DNA from 4 places in the Priestia sp. 3CA3 genome. Region 1 is predicted to be linked to each of the others. Evidence: riboswitches for the same ligand, from Rfam matches in the RefSeq annotation. Region 1 holds a riboswitch; each other region holds the start of a gene.
The links. A riboswitch is a leader RNA that binds a small molecule or an ion and turns the genes downstream of it on or off. The one in region 1 is predicted to bind S-adenosylmethionine.
Positions count from the first base shown of each region.

Region 2: it holds a riboswitch for S-adenosylmethionine, as region 1 does, so the genes downstream of both, AC1VNJ_RS22215 (BMP family protein) here and AC1VNJ_RS15880 (trans-sulfuration enzyme family protein) in region 1, are expected to answer to the same signal.
Region 3: it holds a riboswitch for S-adenosylmethionine, as region 1 does, so the genes downstream of both, AC1VNJ_RS18835 (methionine ABC transporter ATP-binding protein) here and AC1VNJ_RS15880 (trans-sulfuration enzyme family protein) in region 1, are expected to answer to the same signal.
Region 4: it holds a riboswitch for S-adenosylmethionine, as region 1 does, so the genes downstream of both, AC1VNJ_RS24940 (Na+/H+ antiporter NhaC family protein) here and AC1VNJ_RS15880 (trans-sulfuration enzyme family protein) in region 1, are expected to answer to the same signal.

Region 1 is NZ_JBXENJ010000005.1:333,682-339,429, forward strand. It holds gene AC1VNJ_RS15865 (CotH kinase family protein) at 1-488, shown strand, start outside; gene AC1VNJ_RS15870 (spore coat protein) at 620-1,711, shown strand; gene AC1VNJ_RS15875 (hypothetical protein) at 1,781-2,443, shown strand; SAM riboswitch class I at 2,610-2,727, shown strand; gene AC1VNJ_RS15880 (trans-sulfuration enzyme family protein) at 2,799-3,947, shown strand; gene AC1VNJ_RS15885 (trans-sulfuration enzyme family protein) at 3,928-5,109, shown strand; gene AC1VNJ_RS15890 (hypothetical protein) at 5,146-5,412, opposite strand; gene AC1VNJ_RS15895 (SIMPL domain-containing protein) at 5,475-5,748, opposite strand, start outside.
Region 2 is NZ_JBXENJ010000010.1:19,116-24,863, reverse strand. It holds gene AC1VNJ_RS22245 (2-methylaconitate cis-trans isomerase PrpF family protein) at 1-413, shown strand, start outside; gene AC1VNJ_RS22240 (cyclase family protein) at 507-1,172, shown strand; gene AC1VNJ_RS22235 (GNAT family N-acetyltransferase) at 1,169-2,011, shown strand; gene AC1VNJ_RS22230 (YjgB family protein) at 2,039-2,623, opposite strand; gene AC1VNJ_RS22225 (hypothetical protein) at 3,026-3,394, shown strand; gene AC1VNJ_RS22220 (hypothetical protein) at 3,485-3,634, opposite strand; SAM riboswitch class I at 3,987-4,093, shown strand; gene AC1VNJ_RS22215 (BMP family protein) at 4,169-5,179, shown strand; gene AC1VNJ_RS22210 (ABC transporter ATP-binding protein) at 5,262-5,748, shown strand, end outside.
Region 3 is NZ_JBXENJ010000007.1:63,126-68,873, reverse strand. It holds gene AC1VNJ_RS18850 (YusG family protein) at 4-249, shown strand; gene AC1VNJ_RS18845 (toprim domain-containing protein) at 431-781, shown strand; gene AC1VNJ_RS18840 (thioredoxin family protein) at 796-1,095, shown strand; SAM riboswitch class I at 1,276-1,383, shown strand; gene AC1VNJ_RS18835 (methionine ABC transporter ATP-binding protein) at 1,515-2,540, shown strand; gene AC1VNJ_RS18830 (methionine ABC transporter permease) at 2,533-3,201, shown strand; gene AC1VNJ_RS18825 (MetQ/NlpA family ABC transporter substrate-binding protein) at 3,219-4,055, shown strand; gene AC1VNJ_RS18820 (carboxymuconolactone decarboxylase family protein) at 4,177-4,542, shown strand; gene sufC (Fe-S cluster assembly ATPase SufC) at 4,781-5,566, shown strand; gene sufD (Fe-S cluster assembly protein SufD) at 5,584-5,748, shown strand, end outside.
Region 4 is NZ_JBXENJ010000017.1:24,727-30,474, forward strand. It holds gene AC1VNJ_RS24930 (LacI family DNA-binding transcriptional regulator) at 1-383, opposite strand, end outside; gene AC1VNJ_RS24935 (hypothetical protein) at 508-636, shown strand; gene AC1VNJ_RS24940 (Na+/H+ antiporter NhaC family protein) at 676-1,986, opposite strand; SAM riboswitch class I at 2,072-2,178, opposite strand; gene AC1VNJ_RS24945 (ABC transporter permease) at 2,280-3,047, opposite strand; gene AC1VNJ_RS24950 (ABC transporter ATP-binding protein) at 3,040-3,951, opposite strand; gene AC1VNJ_RS24955 (YtoQ family protein) at 4,122-4,562, shown strand; gene AC1VNJ_RS24960 (ABC-F family ATP-binding cassette domain-containing protein) at 4,927-5,748, shown strand, end outside.

The sequences.
Region 1 (5,748 bases):
TCGAACAGAATATTGAGAAGTACCTGAACGTCGACCGCTACTTATCTTGGTTAGTCGGTATTATTTGTATGCAGAATTACGACGGTTTTGTCCATAACTATGCGCTCTATCTAAATCATGAAAGCGGGCGCTTTGAACTAATTCCATGGGATTATGATGCAACTTGGGGAAGAGATGTAAATGGAAAAGTAATGGAAGGAGACTATGTCCGTGCACAAGGATTTAATACGCTTACAGCTCGCTTACTGGCGGTGAACAGCATTAAAAAGAGATATATTCAAAAAATGAACAATGTTCTAAATAATCAATTTACAATAGAATACATGAAACCAATCATTTATCAACTGCATGAGTATATTGCTCCATATGTATTAAAAGATCCTTACGTAAAAGATAACTTGGAGCAATTCCATAAGGAACCAGACCTTATGCTTTCTTTCGTAAAAGACCGAACAGCGTACATTAAAAGTCATCTTTTTGATTTTTGAATTTTACTAGACTGATAGGCAAAAGTGGAATTTAAGAATAATAGGCAAATGCAGGAAGACAATAGCTGTACATGATACGTATATATACATTATGAATGACCAATAAGGACAATTAATAAGGAGGAAAAATAATGAGTAACTATTACTACGACCAAAATCAAGACCAAACTCAAAATGCCAATCGTAGTCGCGCTCGTAAAGTTCAACAATCTGAAAGCACGGGCTACTCTGCCCACTTTAAACCATTAAAAGGGAGAGTAGTAACTGTCTATCGCGGAGGGCCTGAATCTAAAACGGGATATTTAATTGACGTTCAATCAGATTATTTAACACTTGCTCTTGAAACAAATCAAAATAACAACCAGCAAAATAATCAGCCGGCTCAGCTTATTCCACAGCAGCAGTATACATTTATTTATTATCAGCTTGCCCATGTTAAAAGCATTACAGAGGATACGAAGTCTAATTCGGCACAAACATTTTCTGGATTTAATAGTGAAGTAGAACTTCACAGAGCTAACACATTTGCAGGTACTCTATTATTAATGAAAGATAAGCAGGTGCAAATAAATCAAGGTGGTCCAGAGAAGAAAGTGGGTAAAATCCTTGACGTATTAGGCTCATTTGAATCTGCGTATGTCGTATTATTAACAGAAGATGACGGCGTCGTTTATATCAATGTAGAGCATATAAAGAGTGTAAGTGAAGTTGTAAGCAAAAATACACCTGTTGTTCCGCAAAATCCATTATTAGTTGAAGAAACACCTGATTATATCAAAGCGAAAAGTTTTAATGAACTGTTTGAAGAGTTTTCACATAGATGGGTAGCTATTAACGGTGGAGGCCCAGAGGCTGTGGAAGGTGTATTAGTTCAAAGCCGCAGTGGAAACTTTACTCTTGTACAAAATAATCAAGTTTTACGTTTACAACCAAGACACGTAAAAACCATTGCCTTAGGATCAAAAGGATCTTTCAAGCAAAATGAAGAAAATTCTGAGCAAAATGGAGATACAAATGAAGAAGATTCTATGCAAGAGTCAACTACAGTAGATAGAACCGGAGGTCGCACGGATGGCCGTACTGGAGACCGTACCGGAAGACGTACCGGAAGACGTACAGGAGGTCGCACAGACGATCGCTCGGGAGGACGCCGTACGGGTTCACGCTCTTCAACACCAGGTGAAAAAGTTATTAAAACGAAAAATTATCGTTGGAAAGCATGACGAACTGGAACGTAAAAGGTGCTTATAAAGCACCTTTTCTATCATATAGGAAAAAGGAGGAGAATGAGAATGAGTATGAATCATTATATTGATAAAATTGTTGAAGTCGATATATCAGGGAAAACAACGTTTATAGGAAAACTTGTTGATCTCGGGTTAGATGTAATGGTTTTATATAATGGACATGATTATTTGTATATTCCTCTTTTACACATACATCGCTTGCGAGAGGTTTCAGAAGAAGATTATACACCTTTACGAACCATAGAAGAGAACTTAATAGAAGAAAGTCAGCGGATTTCTTATCGTAATATTTTACAGCAGGCAAAAGGGAAATTTATTGAAATTTATGTAACAGGAGGAAAATCATTGCATGGCTATATTACAAGCGTGCTGAATGATTATCTTGTGTTTTATTCTCCAGTGTATAAAAATGTCTTTGTTTCTCTACATCATTTGAAATGGCTTACCCCTTATAGTAATGAGTTAACCCCTTATTCTTTAAGTGACAAAGAGCTCCCAGTAAGGCCTGCCTCTGCACCTTTTGTCAGAAACTTTGAAGAGCAGCTTAAAAAATATGAAAATCAACTGGTCGTATTAGATTTAGGGGATCAATCAGAAAAAATTGGCGTACTTAAAGAAGTTTCTAATAATATTGTTGAACTAATTACGGCAAATGGAGAAAGTATGTATTGGAAGTTAGCTCACGTAAAATCTGTGCACTTGCCTTAGAAAAAGAGACCTCGGTGTCGTCTCTTTTTTTATGTACTTATCAGGACAAGTATATTGAATAAACAAATGAGATGATTTAAATTTTTTAGAAAATTATGTTGACAATAAAGAAAATCTTTATTAAAGTTAGTAACAACAAACGTTAACCACCAACAATTATATAGAACTCTTATCAAGAGTGGCGGAGGGACTGGCCCTGCGATGCCCGGCAACCATCAAATGAAACATTCATTTGAACGGTGCTAATTCCTGTGGAACATCAGTATTGTTCTAACAGATGAGAGAAATCGTGTATAAACGAACACTCTTCCATCTGTGAAGAGTGTTTTTTATTTTGAGTTAAGGAGAGAAATAGATGAAAATTGAAACTTTATTAGTTCGTTCAGGAGTAGGTCGTGACCCTTCAACAGGTTCTATTACAACACCCATTTACCAAGCATCAACATTTGCTCATCCTGCTTTAGGGCAAAGTACAGGATTTGACTATGCACGTACGGCAAATCCTACTCGTACGGCATTGGAAGAAGCAATTGCTGCTTTAGAAAAAGGCGAAGTAGGAGTAGCATTCGCTTCAGGAATGGCGGGTGTAATGTCAGTTTTAGCGCTATTTAAAAACGGAGATCATTTAATTGTATCAGAGGATTTATACGGAGGAACGTACCGAGTACTAAATGAAATCTTTTCAGAGCAAGGAATTACTGTTTCGTACGTCAACACAGCCCATCTCGAGCAAGTAAAAGATGCGCTTCGTCCCAACACGAAAGCTTTATTCATTGAAACACCTACAAATCCAATGATGCACGTGACTGATTTGCCAGAAGCAATTGCGTTAGCTAAACAGCATGATTTGCTTACTATCATTGACAATACATTCATGTCCCCTTACTATCAGCGTCCTTTAGAGCTTGGAGCAGATATTGTGATACATAGTGCAAGCAAATACATTGGGGGTCATAATGATGTAGTTGCTGGTCTTGTAGTCGCTCGATGTAGTAGCTTAGGAGAAAAAATTCGTTTTTATCAAAATGCAGCTGGGGCAATCTTAGGTCCACAAGATAGCTGGCTGTTATTGCGCGGTATTAAGACGCTAGCGCTTCGTATGGAAAAACATAACGAAAACGCACTGAAAATTGCAAATTGGCTTACTGCTCATGATCTCGTGGAAAAAGTGTATTACCCTGGTCTTGAAACACATCCGGGCTATGAAATCATGAAGAAACAAGCAACTGGATTTGGAGGCATGATTTCTTTTGCTGTCTCACACCCTGACATCGTGTCAGTACTTTTAGAAAATGTTAAAGTTATTACATTTGCAGAAAGCTTAGGAGGCGTGGAAAGTTTAATGACATTCCCAGCTCGTCAAACACACGCTGACATTCCGGAGGAAATTCGAAATCGTGTCGGAGTAACAAACTGTTTACTTCGATTATCAGTTGGAATTGAGCACGCAGATGATTTAATTAAAGATTTAAAGGAGGCATTTGATGCATACCAACAACAATAAACATAGATTTGGTACGAACTTAATTCATGCAAATACAGGAATTGACGGTCATTTTGGAGCGGTTAACGTACCTATTTATCAAGTATCTACATTTAACCAAGAAGATGAGACGAACAACGGCCGCTATGACTATTCTCGTTCAGGAAACCCAACGCGTGAGGCTTTAGAAAACACTATTGCTCAGCTAGAAAATGGATACGCTGGTTTTGCTTTTTCATCAGGTATGGCTGCTATTTCATCGGTGTTATCTATTTTTGAATCAGGGGATGAAATTTTAGTTTCACACGATACGTACGGCGGGACATATCGTGTATTAACACGATTATTTTCAAAGTTTGGTATCAAAACAACTTTTGTTGATACAACGAAGGTTGAGAAAGTAGAAGAAGCTATTACAAAAGATACGAAGGCTATTTATATCGAAAGCCCTTCAAATCCATTTTTACAGGTAACGGATATTAAAGCAGTAGCAAGTTTGGCGAAGGAGCACAATCTCCTTACAATTGTGGATAACACGTTTTTAACACCTTATCTACAGCAGCCGATTGACCTTGGTGTAAATATTGTCATTCATAGTGCTACAAAATATATCAGCGGCCACAGTGACGTCATTGGCGGTCTAGTTGTGGTAAGCGATGAAAAGCTAGCGGAAGAAGTAAAGTTTGTACAAAATGCTTTTGGTGCTATCTTGGGACCACAGGATTGTTTTTTACTGCTTCGAGGCATTAAGACATTAAAAGTTCGTTTAGATCAGCAGTTAAAAACAGCGCTGCAGTTTGCAAAGTGGCTTGAAGAACAATCTCTAGTGAGCCGTGTATACTACCCGGGCTTAAAAAGTCATCCGGACCACAAACTCATTTCAGAACAAGCAAATGGATACGGAGCTATGATTTCTTTCCAAGTGCAGGATGAAAAAGTAGCACGACATATTTTACAAGGAGTCAAATTAGCTTCAATTGGCGTTAGTCTAGGTGCAGTTGAATCCATTCTCACGCATCCTGCAACAATGTCTCATGCAAGTATCCCAAAAGAAGTACGTGAAGAAAAAGGAATTACTGATTCACTTCTTCGCCTTTCAGTAGGGTTAGAGGAATTCGAGGATTTGAAGCAAGACTTTAACGCTGTTTTTCAAAGCTTAGAAGAAAAAGCGTTAATTAAATAAAAAAAGGACTTCCATTAAGGAAGTCCTTTTCTATCGTTATATACAGCTATCTAAAAGGTTTGTGTATAGGGACGCAAGCGCAACTTTTTCATCAGAGGAAAGGCTGCTGTTTAGAATTCTTTTTATGCCAAGGTGATATTTGACATGCGGTGTTTGCCGAACGCGCGGATGAGTCATTTCATCTCTTAAATCTTTCAAAATGGCTTCGTGAAGCTGATCTTCACTTGTCATGGATTGTTTGGAAGCAAACGAACGGTTTAACCATAGGGTTTGATAAGCTGCTAGTAAATGTTCAGAAGTCATTGTGCAAAGAGCTCCTTTAGATTAGTTTCTTCATTATAATAATCTATAGTTTATCATAAGTATTAATACGTGTACGTAACTTTTACAGAAGCGGATACAGTCAAGGACTGAGCTTGGATAGGGGGAGAGGCTGCTAATAACTTAGGCGAGGAGCCAGATGACTGATAGACGGGGCCTTCTTCGATTAAAATGGGGATTTGGTTAATAGGGAGCTGCAGCGTGTTGGCAATGGTAAAGGCCTTTTCTTTAGCGTTAAGCAAAGCTTTACTTATCGCTTCTTGTTCATATTTATCATCATTTGTAACGTGAAATTGAAGATCTTGCGCTACGTTGGCT
Region 2 (5,748 bases), on a different contig from region 1:
AAGCGGGGCTCGCACCTCAAGACAAAGCAACTAAACTATCACCAGCGGTTCCAAAAATGACGATTATTGCTCCTCCAATGGACCACCGCGACGGGACTGGCAGAGAAAAAGCTGCTTCTCAAATGGACGTATTAATTCGCATGATGTCGATGCAAAAACCGCATCAAACGCTTGCGATTACAGGAGCAATTTGTACAACAGCGGCTATCTATACAAAAGGAACGCTGGTATCGGAAATGGTTCAATTAAAAGGCGATACGGTTCGACTTGCTCATCCAATGGGAATTATGGAAACCAGTGTAGATCTAAAAGAAGGACAGGTTAATGGAATCAAAGTAGTGCGTACGGCCCGTCTTATTTTTGAAGGATTTGTTTATACAAAGCACGCGTACGATGTATGTTTATCAAGTTAATAACGTTCTCTAAAAAAACTTTTTCTAGGAAACTAGGAAGAGTTTTTTTGTGTTAGAATATTTTTACTAAATATTGAAAAAGTGGGTGGTAGTATGAAAAAAAGAACGTATATTGATTTAAGCCACATCATTGAAGACGGAGTTATCACACATAAAGGCTTGCCGGCACCGATCATTTGCGACTATTTAAGCCGAGAAGAGTCTAAAAAGCTTTATGAACCAGGGACTGAATTTCAAATCGGTAAAATTGAAATGGTCACGAATACAGGTACGTATATTGACGTGCCGTTTCACAGATATAAAAACGGAGCAGATTTGGCTCAAACAGCTATTGATAAAACAGCCGGACTGGAAGGAATAGTAGTTTCAGTCGACCCGATTTTAACGGCTATTGATGAATCTCATTTTCACCATATAGACGTAAAAGGCAAAGCGGTATTAATTCACACGGGATGGGATCGCTACTGGGATACAGACGATTATTTAGAAAACCACCCATACTTAACAGAACGCGCGGCAGCTTATTTAGTGTCTCAACAGCCCGCTCTTGTCGGAATTGATTCGATGAATATTGACGACACAAAAGGAAAAGCAAGACCAGCTCATACGCTGCTGTTAGGAGCGGACATTGTGATTGCTGAACACTTATGTCACTTAGATCAACTAACGGAGTCCTTTTTATTTTACGCCGTGCCTCCTAAAATAAAAGGAGCCGGAACGTTTCCGGTAAGAGCATTTGCGGAGTTAGAAAGAAAATGATCCAGTTACATAGATACAGGGAAGTGCAGAAATTTAAAAACCAAGTCGAGCCGCTTTTAGAGAAAAATGAAGTTCTTCACAACTTAGCGCTTGGCATTTTACAAAGCTTGCAGGAAAACAGCAAACCAAATTTTATGGGTGTTATTTTAAAAGACAGCCGTGCTGCGCTTGTGTTACTGCAAACCCATCCTCAGCAAATCATCCTGTCTCAAATACAGAAGCTAACGAATGATGAGCTGAACGAAGTAGCGGAGCTGTTACAAGAAACCGCCGTACCGGGCTTAGTTGGAGAAAGGCAAACGGTTTTATATCTTTCTCAAAAACTAGCAGCGCTAAAAAATCAAGAAGCTTCGTTGAAAATGGATCAGCGCATTTATCGGTTAGACAAAGTGAAAAAAGCTGCGGACGCGGAAGGAGTGCTGGTAAAAGCAAGATCAGAGCATATTCCGCTCGTGAAGGAATGGATTTGGGAGTTTATGGGCGTCATTGGAGAGCCTGTATCAAAAGAGCAAGCTGTCAAAACAGGCGAAACTTTTATTAAAGCAGAACGGCTATTTTTATGGGAAGTGAACGGGAAGTATGTGTCCATTGCTAATGCTACGCGTCCGACAACCCACAACGTTACGATTAACTTTGTGTACACGCCGCGGGAAGAACGTAAAAAAGGCTATGCATCAAGCTGTGTGTCCACGCTTTCTCAGCTTATGCTAGACAGCGGTTTTCAAACAACAAGTCTATACACGGACACGACAAACCCTACGTCTAACAAGATTTACATGGAGATTGGGTATGAACACGTAGCTGATTCCGCATTAGTTTTATTTCATGAAAAAAAGTAGCAGGCTGCCTGCTACTTTTTCTATTTCTTAAGGTTTTGCAACTAAGTTTACGTGATTCAACGTTTTGCTATCATCAAAAATAAATTCAAGATCATAGGCGCCGGCGTGATACGTGTATCTCGTTTGAGTCGTACCATCACCTTTTACTTTGCTTGTAAAGTTTGGCTGACCTAATTCTTTCTTTAAGTTAGCTTGCGTGATGGACCCTAAATTTGTTTGACGCTCTACATTTGTACCAAAATAGCGAATTTCGTTAATGACATTATTTTGGTCATAGCCAAATGCATATCCAGGATGGCCCATTTCCGCATGATAGTAGTCAAAGTTATTTGATGAACCTTCAGGCGGAGGACCGAACTGATCCCGAACATCTTTACGCAGGGTTTTGCCAATTTTAAAGTCTGCTGTTAATCGCGGCACTTCACCTTGCACCGCGGCGTTATAAATTTCGTTAATGTTTTTTACAGCTGTTTGACTTTGGCTGCTTGTTTCTTGAGATGTAGCTGCGTGTGCTGGGGTATCAAGCTGAGCGACAGGAGCAAATCCAAACGCAGCAATTCCTGTAATCGTCGCAGCAGCAGCCGCTTTTGATAGTCGTTGTTTCATTTTCATGATTTTTTCCTCCTATATATAACGATTTAGCAATCTCAGTCTACCTAAAAGAGAAGGTAGGCCAGAATGGTCAAGGAGTCTTAGTTGAGTTGATAACTGATATATATAATGTAACACGCCTTTCAGAATATAAACGTCAGGTAAGGTGAAAAGCAAAAAACGATTCATTTCTCATAGGTAAAAAGATTTGTTTTTATTCCTTTATTATGTAAAAAAACGTAATATAGGGAGGGTTCTAAGTCTTTATAAAAAACTAGATAATAACTGTAAGTATGATACAATAAATCAAGTATTTGTTAAAAATATATATTGCAGCTGTGTATCTAGGGCTTGGCGTCAAAACAAGTTTAGGGCAATCTGTTGTGTTAAATAGAAGAAAAAGAATGTAAAGGAGAGAAAGAAGTGTCAAAACGATTTGTACTAACCGTAGCCGCTGGAGGATGTATCATAATCTTCGGCGCGCTGCTACTACTAAACTGGGAAAAGGTGTTTGGAGACTACCGTCCCATTCAAACAGCAACAGCCGTATTCAAGTTAGAAGTGGGAAGTCAAGATGTAGCAAAGACTACGGATTCAGATAATGTTCTTTACTATATGGTGAAAAAAGGACATTTAGATGAATATATTCAACTGATGGATGAAAAAGGCTATGTGTTAAAAGAGAAAGATATTGATCATAACCGACTTGTTTTTAACAATGGACAAGAGGATGAGCAAATTTACTACAAGCGCTTTGCTAGGAAGTATACGATGATTGATGGAGAAGGGTAAAAGCCTTCACTTGGAATTACTACATACTAAAATCATTAAAAGAAAACACCACCTTGCGAATAAAAGGTGGCGTTTTTTTGTTAGATTATCTCATCTTAGTTTTACTCTTGCTATCCCTGTTACGATCATACTCGTAATAAAAATAACTATGATTCCAATGTTGGTCGGGGTATCAAAAAATGTTTTTGAAACGGCTAAAGCGATAATAAGCCCAATAGCTATGCCAGATAGTTCTTTCATTAATTTCACCGTTAACACCTCTTAACAATATTACTAAGGAAAAATCTAACATTATTGGTAAAGTAGTTTCAATTAATAACACATTAACCGAAGAGGTATAATAGAACTTATTTGCTACCACTAAACCCTCTTGACCGTCAACAGATTCAGTATAAGTGCTTTGTGAAGAAGTATAGAATGATTCAAGAAGTGAGGTAAAGGCTTTAACTTTTATTTTATATTTTAGTAGACTAAAACCGTATAATCCTATCTGTTTTTGAAGTTTTTTTGCGTGAAAAAGAAAAATAATATTGACAATTGTTGAAAAACTATTAATATTGACTATATTACATAAAATAAATAGCTATTGTTTTCCTTATCAAGAGAGGTGGAGGGACTGGCCCTGTGAAACCCGGCAACCACTGTCTATGACAGAATGGTGCCAAATCCTTAAGAACAGTATGTTCTTGAAGATGAGGAAGAGACGTTTGGTTAACGAGCTCTTCCTTTATATAAAGGAAGAGCTTTTTTTATATTATAGGGGGAGTAAGTTAAATGAAGAGATTTCTTATTTTAGCAGTTGCGCTTGTATTACTCGTAACGGGCTGTCAGTCAAAAAGTACAAAAAGCAGTGGAAGTGAAGAGAAAGGAAAGAAGCGAATTGCTCTTGTTTTGCCTGAAAAGATTGGAGTTAACCCGTTTTTTCAGCAAATGGATGATGGAGCAAAGCGCGCTGGGAAGAAGTATAACATTGATGTAAAGACAATTGAATCTACGGACCAAGCAGCCATTGAAAGTAATTTGCGTGCTGCGGTAGCCGAAAATTATGACTTGATTATTACATCTTCTTTTGAATCCGAAGATGCGTTGAAAAAAGTAGCTCAAGAAAATCCGCAGCGTCAATTTGCGATTATTGATACAGTGGTCGATTTACCAAATGTAAGAAGCGTTGTATTTCGTGAGCAAGAAGCTTCATATTTATTAGGAGCAGCGGCAGGATTGATTACGAAAACGAATAAAGTAGGAATGGTTGCAGCTGATGATATTCCATTATTAAAAAAATGGACGGTAAGTTTTAAAGAAGGATTACAATCAACAAATCCAAAAGCAGAGTTTCTAGTAAACTATGTTGGAAGCTTCTCTGATCCAGCTAAAGCAAAAGAACTTGCTATTTTACAAGCTTCAAAAGGCGCTGATTTTATCGCCGGAGCATCAGCAGTAGGCGACTTGGGTGTATTTGAAGCAGCAAAAGAAAAAGGTTTTTATACGGCAGGACAAGATATTGACCGTACGGAAGTAGATCCTGAGCATATCGTTTTATCGCAGTTAAAAGGATCTGATGCAGCTGCTTATGAAACGGTAGAAGCACTCGCAAATGACAAATTTAAATCGGGCGTAGTGACATACGGCTTAAAAGAAAAAGGTGTTGGGTTAACGTATGTGACTCAAGACAGCAAGACGCCTCTTAGTGACTTTGTAGGACAAGATGTGATTAATCAATTAAAAGAAATTAAAGATTCGATTATTGATGGAAAAACAGTGGTAAAAGATCCGTTAGCAAAGTGAGTTGAGAAGAGAAGTCGAGTAAGGCTGGCTTCTCTTTCTTATTTTTGAAAAAAACCTAAAGGGGAAAGGAGCAATGAATGGAATGAGTGAGCTGCTGCAGTTAACGAATTTAACGAAGAAATACGGTTCATTTTTAGCAAACGATAACGTGTCTTTTACGCTAAAAAAAGGCGAGGTTCACGCGCTGGTCGGAGAGAACGGTGCTGGTAAAACAACGTTGATGAGGATGCTTTACGGAATGGAAAAGCCGAGTTCAGGAAGTATTCAGCTACATGGGAAAACCGTCTCGTTTTCATCTCCTGCGGATGCGATTAAAAACGGAATAGGCATGGTGCATCAGCATTTTATGGTTTTTCCTCATTTTTCAGTGGCTGAAAATATTGTCTTGGGGCATGAGCCAAAGAAAGGTCTCTTTTTTAATAGAAGGCAGGCGAAAGAGGATGTTCAGCAATTAACCCAAACCTATCAGATTTCAGTAGATGTTCATAAAAAAGTAAAGCATTGCTCAATTGGAGAACAGCAAAAGATTGAAATTTTAAAAGTGCTGTATCAAGGAGCAGAAATCATTG
Region 3 (5,748 bases), on a different contig from region 1:
TTTATGTTTGAAAAACAAAAAATGGACGTTACAGATCGCGTTACAGCTAAATTTCATGACGGCGGTATGAAATTATACGTTGATAAGCAGCCAATTGGTGAAGTTAGCTACGGAACAAGCGGCAATGAATACCGCTTTGAAGAAGGATATTCGCAAGAAAATAATAAGTTCTATCAATACGCGGACGTACAAAAACAAGGTGAAACGCAAAAATATACAGACTGCGATGAAGAAGCAGGATGGTGCTAAACAGTGGCAACTGCCGCTGTTTTTCTTGTTTTATAGAGATAATATGGCCTAAACTGCCTTTTAAAAGAGTTCTTTCTTGCAAATTTCTTTTAAAAAACAGGTGAACTGTGATACATTAACGAATATTGTATAGCATAAAGAAATGATGTTACTATACAACTGACGATTATGGGTGATGAAAATGGGGCTAATTGAAATTGAAAAAGTAATTATTGTCGAAGGAAAGTCAGATAAAAAGCGTATTCAAGATATCATTCGAGAACCAATTGAAATTATTTGTACAAACGGTACGATTAGTTTATCAAAGCTGGATGAAATTATTGACTGTACGTTTAACAAAGAGGTATACATACTCGTTGACTCTGATGATTCAGGGAATAAGCTGAGAAAACAATTTAAACGAGAGCTTCCGGAAGCAGAGCATCTATATATTGATAAAATGTACCGAGAAGTTGCTGCCGCCCCTAGACATCACATAGCAACAGTATTGCTGAGTGCCAATATCGATGTTAATGCAGAATTTTTAACATAAAAGGAATGAGCAACATGCAAGAATGGAGCGAAAAACAGCTGGATGATCAGTTAAAAGAAGGAGAAAGAGCCTTTATCTTTTTCCATACGCCTTTTTGCGGGACATGTCAGCTGGCAAAAAAAATGTTAACCGTGGCAGAAGCGATGCTGCCGGATGTAACCATCGGAATGAGCAATTTAAATTATATGCCTTCAAAAGCAGAATTATTTTCTATTGAAAGCGTACCTTGTTTGATTGAAGTGGAAAATGGTGAAATGGTAAAAAAACTCTACGCGTTTCATTCCATCGAGCACGTACTCGAGGAGCTTCGATAATCAAACGTTTGTTTAAAATGAAGAAGTGGAAAGAGAGCGAACCGTTGGGGCTGTTGAAATCTTGGGATATTATCCCAAGAACAAAATCTGTTGACAGCCTATCTGACACATGCTAAAATCACACTCATGAATGTTCATAAATGAATGAATATTTCCCAAAAACAAAATAATTGTTGCGAACTCTTATCAAGAGAGGTGGAGGGACTGAGCCCTGTGAAACCCGGCAACCGTCAGACTAACTGAAATGGTGCCAATTCCTGCAAAGCTATGCGCTTTGAAAGATGAGAGAAAGGATTAAATATCGAGCCTTTCTGTCATGCGCAGAGAGGCTTTTTTAATGGGGAAAATTGTTTTACGGCTTTTTCATCCTATAGGGCAACCTAACATAATTAAGTTTTTATTAAAGAAGGTGAAGAAATATGATTACATTAACAGACGTTACAAAAATTTATCAGGCCAAAAGCGGTCAAGTAACAGCTGTTGATAATGTGAATCTAACCGTTAACCAAGGTGAAATTTACGGAATTATTGGTTATAGCGGAGCGGGGAAAAGTTCTTTGATTCGCTTGCTAAACGGATTAGAAACACCAACGACAGGAACGGTCGAAGTAGCAGGTAATGATATTGGAAAAATTAAAGGCGGAAAACTCAGAAAAGCTAGACAAGAAATTAGTATGGTATTTCAGCACTTTAATATCTTGTGGTCGCGTACGGTACGAGAAAATATTGCCTTTCCGTTAGAAATAGCAGGGATTTCAAAAGAAAAAAGAATGAAACGAGTAGACGAACTTATTAAGCTAGTCGGGCTTGAAGGGCGTGAAGATGCTTATCCATCACAGCTTAGCGGCGGACAAAAGCAGCGTGTTGGGATTGCTCGAGCGCTAGCGAACAATCCAAAAGTATTGCTTTGTGATGAAGCAACATCAGCGCTTGATCCTCAAACGACAGATTCTATTTTAGATTTGTTAGTAGATATTAATGAGAAGCTAGGGTTAACCATTGTATTAATTACTCATGAAATGCACGTCATTCGTAAAATTTGTCATCGAGTAGCCGTTATGGAAAATGGGGCAGTAGTAGAAGAAGGACAAGTGCTAGAAGTATTCAGAAAACCTAAGCAGCCGATTACAAAACGATTCGTTCAACAGATTTCTGAACCAGAGGAAACGTTTGAAACGATTGAACAAGTAAAAGAGCTGTATCCAAGCGGGCAAATTATTCAGCTGACGTTTGTTGGCGGAAAAGCAGAGCAACCGCTCATTACAACGATTTTAAAACAGTTTGATGTAACGATTAATATTTTGCAAGGAAAGATTTCTCATACACAAACAGGTTCATACGGGACGTTGTTCGTTCATTTAGACGGAGAATTAACAGAAGTTGAAAAAGTCATTGCATACATTCATGAGCAGCAGGTAGAAGTGGAGGTAATGACAAATGCTTGAGAAACTATTTCCAAACGTTATTTTAGATGATTTTATTCAAGCGACAAATGAAACACTATATATGACGGCTATTTCAGTTGTAGCCACATTTGTTCTAGGTATTTTATTGGGCTTGCTTTTATTTTTAACGTCCAAAGGACAGCTTTGGCAAAACAAACCTTTATATGCCATTGTGTCGGCGGTTGTAAATATCTTTCGTTCCATTCCATTCATTATTTTAATTGTTTTACTGATTCCATTTACCAAAGCATTGGTAGGAAGTATTTTAGGCGCTAATGCAGCGTTACCGGCTTTAATTGTTGGAGCAGCACCATTTTATGCGCGTCTTGTAGAAATTGGTCTGCGTGAAATTGATAAAGGTGTTATTGAAGCTGCTAAATCAATGGGAGCCACAACAAGCACTATTATCTTTAAAGTGCTGTTACCTGAATCGCTGCCAGCTTTGATTTCCGGTTTGACAGTAACAACCATTGCGTTAGTCGGCTATACGGCAATGGCGGGTGTGATTGGAGCTGGAGGTCTTGGAAACCTTGCATATTTAGAAGGATTCCAGCGCAGTCATAATGACGTAACGCTAGCCGCTACGATCTTAATTTTGATTATTGTATTTATTATCCAACTTATTGGAGATGCGATTACTGCAAAAATTGATAAAAGATAAAGGGAGGATTATTTATTATGAAAAAATGGCTTTCAGCTTTAGCATTAACATCTGCGCTAGTAGTAGGATTAGCGGCGTGTGGATCTAACAATGGATCAAAAGATGAAAAGAAAATTGTCGTGGGTGCATCTAATACGCCTCATGCTGAAATTTTAGAACAAGCAAAACCTATTTTGGAAAAACAAGGAATTGATTTAGAGATTAAAAAATTCCAAGATTACATCTTACCGAACACAGCTCTTGCAAACAATGAAATTGATGCCAACTACTTCCAGCACGTTCCTTATATGAATTCAGTGCTAAAAGATCATAAAGGTGAAAAAGGGTATGATTTCGTAAGTGCCGGTGCCATTCACATTGAACCAATTGGTATCTACTCTAAAAAATACAAAAGCTTAAAAGATCTTCCGAAAAACGGCACAGTTATTATGCGTGATGCAGTAGCAGAGCAAGGACGTATTTTATCGATTTTTGAAAAAGCTGGCGTGATCAAATTAAAACCAGGCGTAAAGAAAACAGACGCACAAATTAAAGATATTGTAGAAAACCCTAAGAATTTAAAATTTAAAGCCGATGTTGAAGGCGGATTGTTACCTCAAATGTACAAAAACAATGAAGGTGACGCTGTTGTTATCAATGCTAACTATGCTATCGATGCTGGTTTAGATCCAGTAAAAGATCCAATCGCAGTGGAAAGCAAAGAAAACAACCCATATGCAAACATCATTACGGTTCACAAAGGTGACGAAAATAAAGATACAGTGAAAGCTTTAGTAAAAGTTCTTCACTCTAAAGAAATTCAAGACTACATTAAAGAAAAATACAAAGGCGGAGTATTGCCGGTAAATAAATAATAGAAGAAAAGCGCTTGCCCACTCTGGGCAAGTGCTTTTTTGTATGCATCAAAACGAATAACTCTTATTTTTCTCACGCATACTAACCGTGAAAACTTTACTGATGATGGGAGCTGACGTTATGCAGCAAGAAGCACGTCATTCAACTGAGCAAGCACTTCATGATTATAAAATGGGTGTTGGGAAATTTAGCGAAAAATTGCCGGAAGTAACAAAAACGTTTAATGCGTTTACTGAAGCATGTTTTGGAGAAGGTTCTCTTTCTAAAAAAGAAAAGCAGTTAATCGCGCTAGGAATCAGCGTAGTAGCTCAAGACGAGTACTGTATGATTTATCATACAAAAGGCTGCATTGATCAAGGTGCAACTGAGCAAGAAATTTTAGAAGCATGCGGAGTATCAGCGGCATTTGGCGGAGGCGCAGCGATGAGTCAGTCCGTTACGCTTGTCCAAGAGTGTGTTTCAGAACTGACTAGCCACACGCACTAAGTAAATAAAGTGGGTAAAAAGCTTGTCTTAGAAGGCTCTATCGAGTCTTTTAAGGCAACTTTTTTATGAGTGGATTTAGTCTTAAAAAACGTACATAATGGTTTAAAACCTTTTGGGTCAAAAGGTTGCTATAAGTTTTCATTTGTTATAAGATTGTAATGAGAATAAAATGAGAATAATTAAAAAGATATAGGTATATCGTTTTTTACTATATACGTCTATAACTGGAGGTTTTAATATGGCAGGGTCAACTTTAACAATTAAAGATCTTCATGTTGCAATTGAAGGTAAAGAAATTTTAAAAGGTGTTAATTTAGAAGTTAAGGGCGGCGAAATCCATGCAATCATGGGACCAAACGGTACTGGTAAATCAACATTATCTTCAGCAATCATGGGACATCCTAAATACGAGGTTACACAAGGAAGCATCACGCTAGACGGCGAAGATGTACTTGAGATGGAAGTAGATGAGCGCGCTCGTGCAGGTCTATTCCTAGCGATGCAATATCCAAGTGAAATCAGCGGGGTAACAAACGCAGACTTCCTACGTTCAGCAATTAATGCTCGTCGTGAAGAAGGCGAAGAAATTTCACTAATGAAATTCATCCGTCAATTAGACAAAAACATGGATTTCTTAGAAATGGATCAAGACATGGCTCAGCGTTACCTAAACGAAGGTTTCTCTGGCGGTGAGAAGAAGCGTAACGAAATTCTTCAATTAATGATGCTTCAACCAGGAATTGCAATTTTAGATGAAATCGACTCTGGTTTAGATATCGATGCGTTAAAAGTTGTATCAAAAGGTATTAATGAACTGCGCGGCAGCGAGTTTGGTTGCTTAATGATCACTCACTACCAACGTTTATTAAACTACATTACACCAGATAAAGTTCACGTTATGATGCAAGGTCGTGTTGTAAAATCAGGCGGACCAGAATTAGCGCAGCGTCTAGAAGCAGAAGGTTATGACTGGATCAAACAAGAATTAGGTATTGAAGACGAAACTGTAGAGCAAGAAGCTTAAGAGTTAGGAGGATCTCTATGACTATTGATACGAAATTACCATTTGATCAAGAGTACATCAGCAGCTTTTCAAAAGAAGCTAATGAACCAAGTTGGCTGCTAGATCTTCGCTTACAAGCTCTTGCGAAAGCAGAAGATCTTGCACTTCCAAAGCCAGATAAAACAAACATTTCGAAATGGAAC
Region 4 (5,748 bases), on a different contig from region 1:
CAGCTGCCTGCTCTAGAACAAATAATCACTCCATCAACCTGCTTTGTTTTTAGCATATGAAGCGCTTCTTCTTCTTTTTTTACATCATAGTTCGTCTGACAAATAACAAGCTGATACTGCTTTTCTAACGCTTGAGAGGCCACTCCTTCTAAAAGCAGACTGAAATAAGGATGATTAATAAAAGGCAAGACGACGGCAATCATATTTGTTTTCCCTTTTGATAAGTGAACGGCATTAATGTTTTGTTCGTAATTAAGTTCTTGAATTACTTCTTCTACCAGACGGCGCTTTTCTTCTTTTACATACGGATGATGATTTAAAACCCGTGACACGGTCGAAACAGATACACCAGCTTTTTTTGCGATATCTCGGATATTTGTCATGTTTTCACCTTTTTCTCTTGCGCTGAAACGCGTTTCATACTTTATTCTCATTATAAAGTGAAAAAGCAATAAGCTAAACCCGTTACAATCATGTTTTTATTCACTTATATAAGGAGGTCATATCATGGGTATTTTATTATTCATTTTATTATGCGGAATTGAAATCGGAGGAGCGGCTTATGCACTTAAACAAAATGAGACACTTTGGAAGGAGCTAGATGAAAAAAAGCCGACTGATTTTTTCAAACAGTAAAAAACCCTTAAAAAGAATGTTCTTTTTAAGGGTTTGATATTACGCAGCTTCTTTAGATGATTTTGATTTTTTATTTAAACGAGGAAAGCCAATTACAATCGCAATGATACCGCAAACCGCTGTTAACATTGGATAGAATGTAAATGGAATAATCTCAACCGGTGAAACTTTAGCAAATCCTGCTGCGAGAAGCATTTGTGCACCGTAAGGGATAAGCCCTTGAACGCTGCATGAAAACAAGTCGAGCAGACTGGCTGATTTACGATTATCAATTGAATACTTATCAGAGATTTCTTTCGCTAACGGACCTGCTGTAATAATTGAAATCGTGTTATTAGCCGTGGCTAAATTGGTTAAACTTACTAATCCAGCGATACTGAATTCTCCGCCTTTTTTTGTTTGAATGCGTCGTGTTAATAGGTTCAATAAGAACTGAATACCGCCGTTATAGCGAATGAGTTCAACCATTCCGCCAATTAAAAGAGATAAAATAATTAATTCCGACATTCCGCCAATACCTTCCGTCACAGTTTTAGCAAGAGAAGAAAGCGTGTAGCTTCCGTCAGCTAATCCAATCACGCCGGCTAATACAATTCCTCCGGTTAAAATGCTTAATACGTTTGCACCAAATATGGCAGCAACGAGTACGCCGACATAAGGCAAGATTTTAAACCAGCTAAAATCTTTAATTTCTACTGATGACGTATTGCCTAGCGTCATTACAAGTAATAAAATCACTGTAACAATCGCTGCAGGAAGGACAATAAAAAAGTTTACTTTTAATTTATCTGACATATTTGTTTTTTGCGTACGAACTGCCGCAATGGTCGTATCAGAGATTACGGATAAATTATCTCCAAACATTGCACCACCAACAACAGCAGCAATTGCCAATGTAATGGATACATGCGCCTGCTCACTGATTCCTACAGCGATAGGCCCTAACGCAGCGATCGTTCCCATTGACGTTCCCATCGAAATTGAAATGAATGCGCCAATAACAAAGATTCCGACTACCACTAAGCTTTGCGGAAGTACAGAAAGCGCTAAGTTTACCGTTGAATCAACAGCTCCCATGCCTTTAGCGACTTGAGAAAAAGCACCTGCCAAAATAAAAATAAGTACCATAATAATGATATCAGGATGCCCTGCTCCTTTAGCAAAGCGTTCCACTTTTACATTAAGTGAATCTTTGCGGTTCATAGCCAGCGCCACAATGGCTGCAATGATAATAGCTACTAATACAGGCAGCTTATAAAAATCTCCCGTTATAATTCCTGATCCGACAAACAGGACTAAAAAGACGCCCAGCGGTAACAGCGCCCAGCCGTTTCCTTTTTGTTGTTCCATTCTTAACACCTCTTGTTTACGTAATAAAAAAAGACCTCTTCTTATTGATAAGAAGAGGTCTCTTATTTGTATCATAAGATTACCCTTCTCATCTTCCAAACGAAACATCGTCTGCTGGATTTGGCACCGCACTGCGTACAGCCAGTTGCCGAGACATCATAGGGCCAGTCCCTCCGTCTCTCTTGATAAGAAGTTTATAGTTGTTTTAAAAATAGTCTTTCACTACTGTAATCTCTTTTTATTTAATTGTCAAATGCTATTTTAGAAAAATATATAGTGTGAAAATTCTCACATCAATTAGCTACGTCACGTTTTAAAAACGCCACCCACGCTACGCCTATAAAGAAGACAAAGTGTGCAACTAAGATGAAGATTGAAAATGGAATTGTCATTCCGTCAAACATCGTCTTCATTCCGTCCATATACTGCACAAAGTTTGTGTTGGCGAACAGTAAAAATTTCCCCCACCATAGACCAAACTGCGATACTATCCCAGTTACTGCTTTCGCCCCAATACTTACGACAATAGCTAGACTTGAAGCAAGCGCGCTGTTTCTAAATAAAGACGACAGCATGAATGCGAACGTCATCATCATAAACGTTTCCATATACGCGCTGTCATACGTAAGCGTAATGTTTTTAAGCAGCTGCGCATCTCCTTCTAGACTGGCAAATCCAAAGAACAATGCTCCCCATACAAACGAAAAAAGCAAATAGCTCAGCAAGTAATACAAGCTAATTAAAACGAGCGTTATGTACTTGGACGTTAAAATCGTTGAACGTCTAGCAGGGCGAATTAAAAGAAGCTTAATGGTACCCGCTTCAAACTCTTTTGCAACCATTGATCCTCCAACAGCAAGCGCGAAAAATTGAACGAGGATCAGCATGCCTGCACTAAATGACAGGAAATTCAATATGTTGTCTTCCGTTCCTGCGCTGTTTGCTACTTTCTTCATTAAAAGAGCCATACAAAGAGTTAAGATGCCGATTGTAATAAACGTGACTTTTGTACTTCTTTTGTAAAACCATTTCATATGTTCATTTTGAATTAACTTAAGCATGGTGCTCTCCCTCCGTAACGGACATAAACGAATCTTCAAGCGTCTCATAAACAGGAGTGATTCGGTAGACTAAAATATCGCTGTCCACTAATTTTCTATTCACAGCTGGAATTTGTTCTTTCATAATCACTACATCAATACTATCGGATTTTATTGTTACTTGGAATTCTTGAGATAAAAGATCCGCTGCTTGTTGCACGTCAGATACTTCAAATTCTACATACATCCCTTGATCTTGACGATTTGGAGATAGATCTTGAACAGCTTTTAACTCGCCGTTTTGAATAATACCAACGCGGTCACATAATGCTTCCACTTCTTTTAATAAGTGGCTCGCGATTAAAATTGAAATACCTTCTTCCCTGCAGAGGGTTTGTAAATATGTACGAAATTCTCTCATTCCCGCTGGGTCTAGACCATTTGTTGGTTCGTCTAGTAAAAGCAATGCAGGCTTATGTAAAATAGCTTGAGCTACTCCTAAACGCTGTCTCATCCCAAGGGAATACGTCTTCACTTTTGCATGAATGCTGTTTTCAAGCTTTACTAGCGCAATCACTTCATCCAAGCGTTCTGCCGTGATCCCTTCATGCATATTCGCAAAGTGTTTTAAATTTTGATAGCCCGTCAGATAATCATAAAACTCAGGGTTTTCAATAATCGCTCCAATTGATTTCATAGCTGATGTAAACTGTTCTTTTAAAGGAAACCCATTGACGGTAATTGTTCCCTTTGTTTCTTTAATGAGTCCTACGACGGTACGAATGAGCGTTGTTTTTCCAGATCCGTTCGGACCAAGCAATCCGAAAATCTCACCGCGCTCAACCGATAAGGATACATCATGCAAAATGGTTTTCTTCCCCATTACTTTACTGACATGATCTACTTGTAGCACTGTTTCTGTCATCATGTACATCCTTTCTTTAATTAGCAATACGCCTTCTATTGTTTCTCTTTTTTAACTATTTGTCTACTATAACCTTATTTTTGGAAAAGCAGCCCATTCAAATCATTCGTATTATCCGCTTACATTTGATAAAATAAAATAAATTTTAGTTAGAGGAGGACTTCTACATAATGAACTTAACCGTATACCTTGCCGGGCAAATTCACGATAACTGGCGAGACGAAATTAAAAACCAAGCGGAACAATTAAACCTTCCCCTTACCTTTGTCGGTCCTATGACAGACCATGACCGCTCCGACAACATTGGAGAAGAAATTTTAGGAAAACAGCCTAATGCTGTCTTAAAAGATGAAGCTGCTTCTCAAATTAATAATTTACGCACACAGGTGCTCCTTAAAAAATCTGATGTGGTCATTGCTTTATTTGGTGAAAAATACAAACAGTGGAACAGCGCAATGGATGCGGCGACAGCCATCGCATTAGATAAACCGCTAATTTTGGTTCGCCCTGAAAAACTGCACCACCCGCTTAAAGAACTGTCAAACAAAGCCCAAGTTGTAGTCGAAACGCCAGAACAGGCTCTTCAAGCACTAGCTTATATTTTTGAATAATAAATTTAGAAAGCTCTCAGGTTATTCCTCAGAGCTTTCTTTCGTTTTGAACATAAAAGTGAAGCGTGAAGAGTCGTTTTTTAAACCGTCTATGTTTTTCATAGATTGTATCCGTATAGCTCGATAAAATGAAAAACAATGTATATTCAACAATTTCTGTTTCCCTGAATATATTAGTTTGTCACTCAGTGTTTTGGTGAATGCTAGAATAATCAAGCGTTACCGCTCAAAAAATCCCTTAAATGGTTGACGAGTGCTTAAAGTGTCGGTTACACTTTATGTTTGAAATATTGTATTCATATCGCTCTTATCTCAAAAGAATGGTATAATTTTATAGATATTGAATTTGGAGGACTGCTCATACATGATTACAGTTAGTAATGTAAGTTTACGATTTGGCGACCGAAAGTTATTTGAAGATGTGAATATTAAATTCACGCCTGGTAACTGCTATGGATTAATCGGCGCAAACGGTGCTGGAAAATCAACGTTTTTAAAAATTTTATCTGGTGAAATTGAATCTCAGACTGGTGATGTACATATGGGCCCTGGCGAACGCCTTGCTGTCTTAAAACAGAACCACTTCGAATATGAAGATCAAGAAGTTATGAAAACCGTTATTATGGGGCACGCTCGCCTTTATGAAGTAATGCAAGAAAAAGATGCTATTTATATGAAAGCAGACTTCACAGATGAAGACGGAATGAAAGCAGCTGAGCTTGAAGGTGAATTTGCTGAATTAAACGGTTGGGAAGCAGAATCAGAAGCGGCTATTCTTTTAAAAGGATTAGGTATTTCTGAAGATCTTCACGCCAAAAAAATGGCTGAACTAACGGGTAGTGAAAAAGTAAAAGTGCTTCTTGCACAAGCTTTATTCGGAAAACCTGATGTATTACTTCTAGATGAGCCTACGAATAACTTGGATATCCAAGCAATTCAATGGTTAGAAGAGTTCTTAATTAACTTTGAAAACACAGTCATTGTTGTATCACATGACCGTCACTTCTTAAACAAAGTATGTACGCACATTGCTGACCTTGACTTCAGTAAAATCCAAGTCTACGTTGGTAACTATGATTTCTGGTATGAATCAAGTCAATTAGCACAAAAAATGGCGTCAGATGCAAACAAGAAAAAAGAAGAAAAAATTAAAGAGCTTCAAGCCTTTATCGCTCGCTTTAGCGCA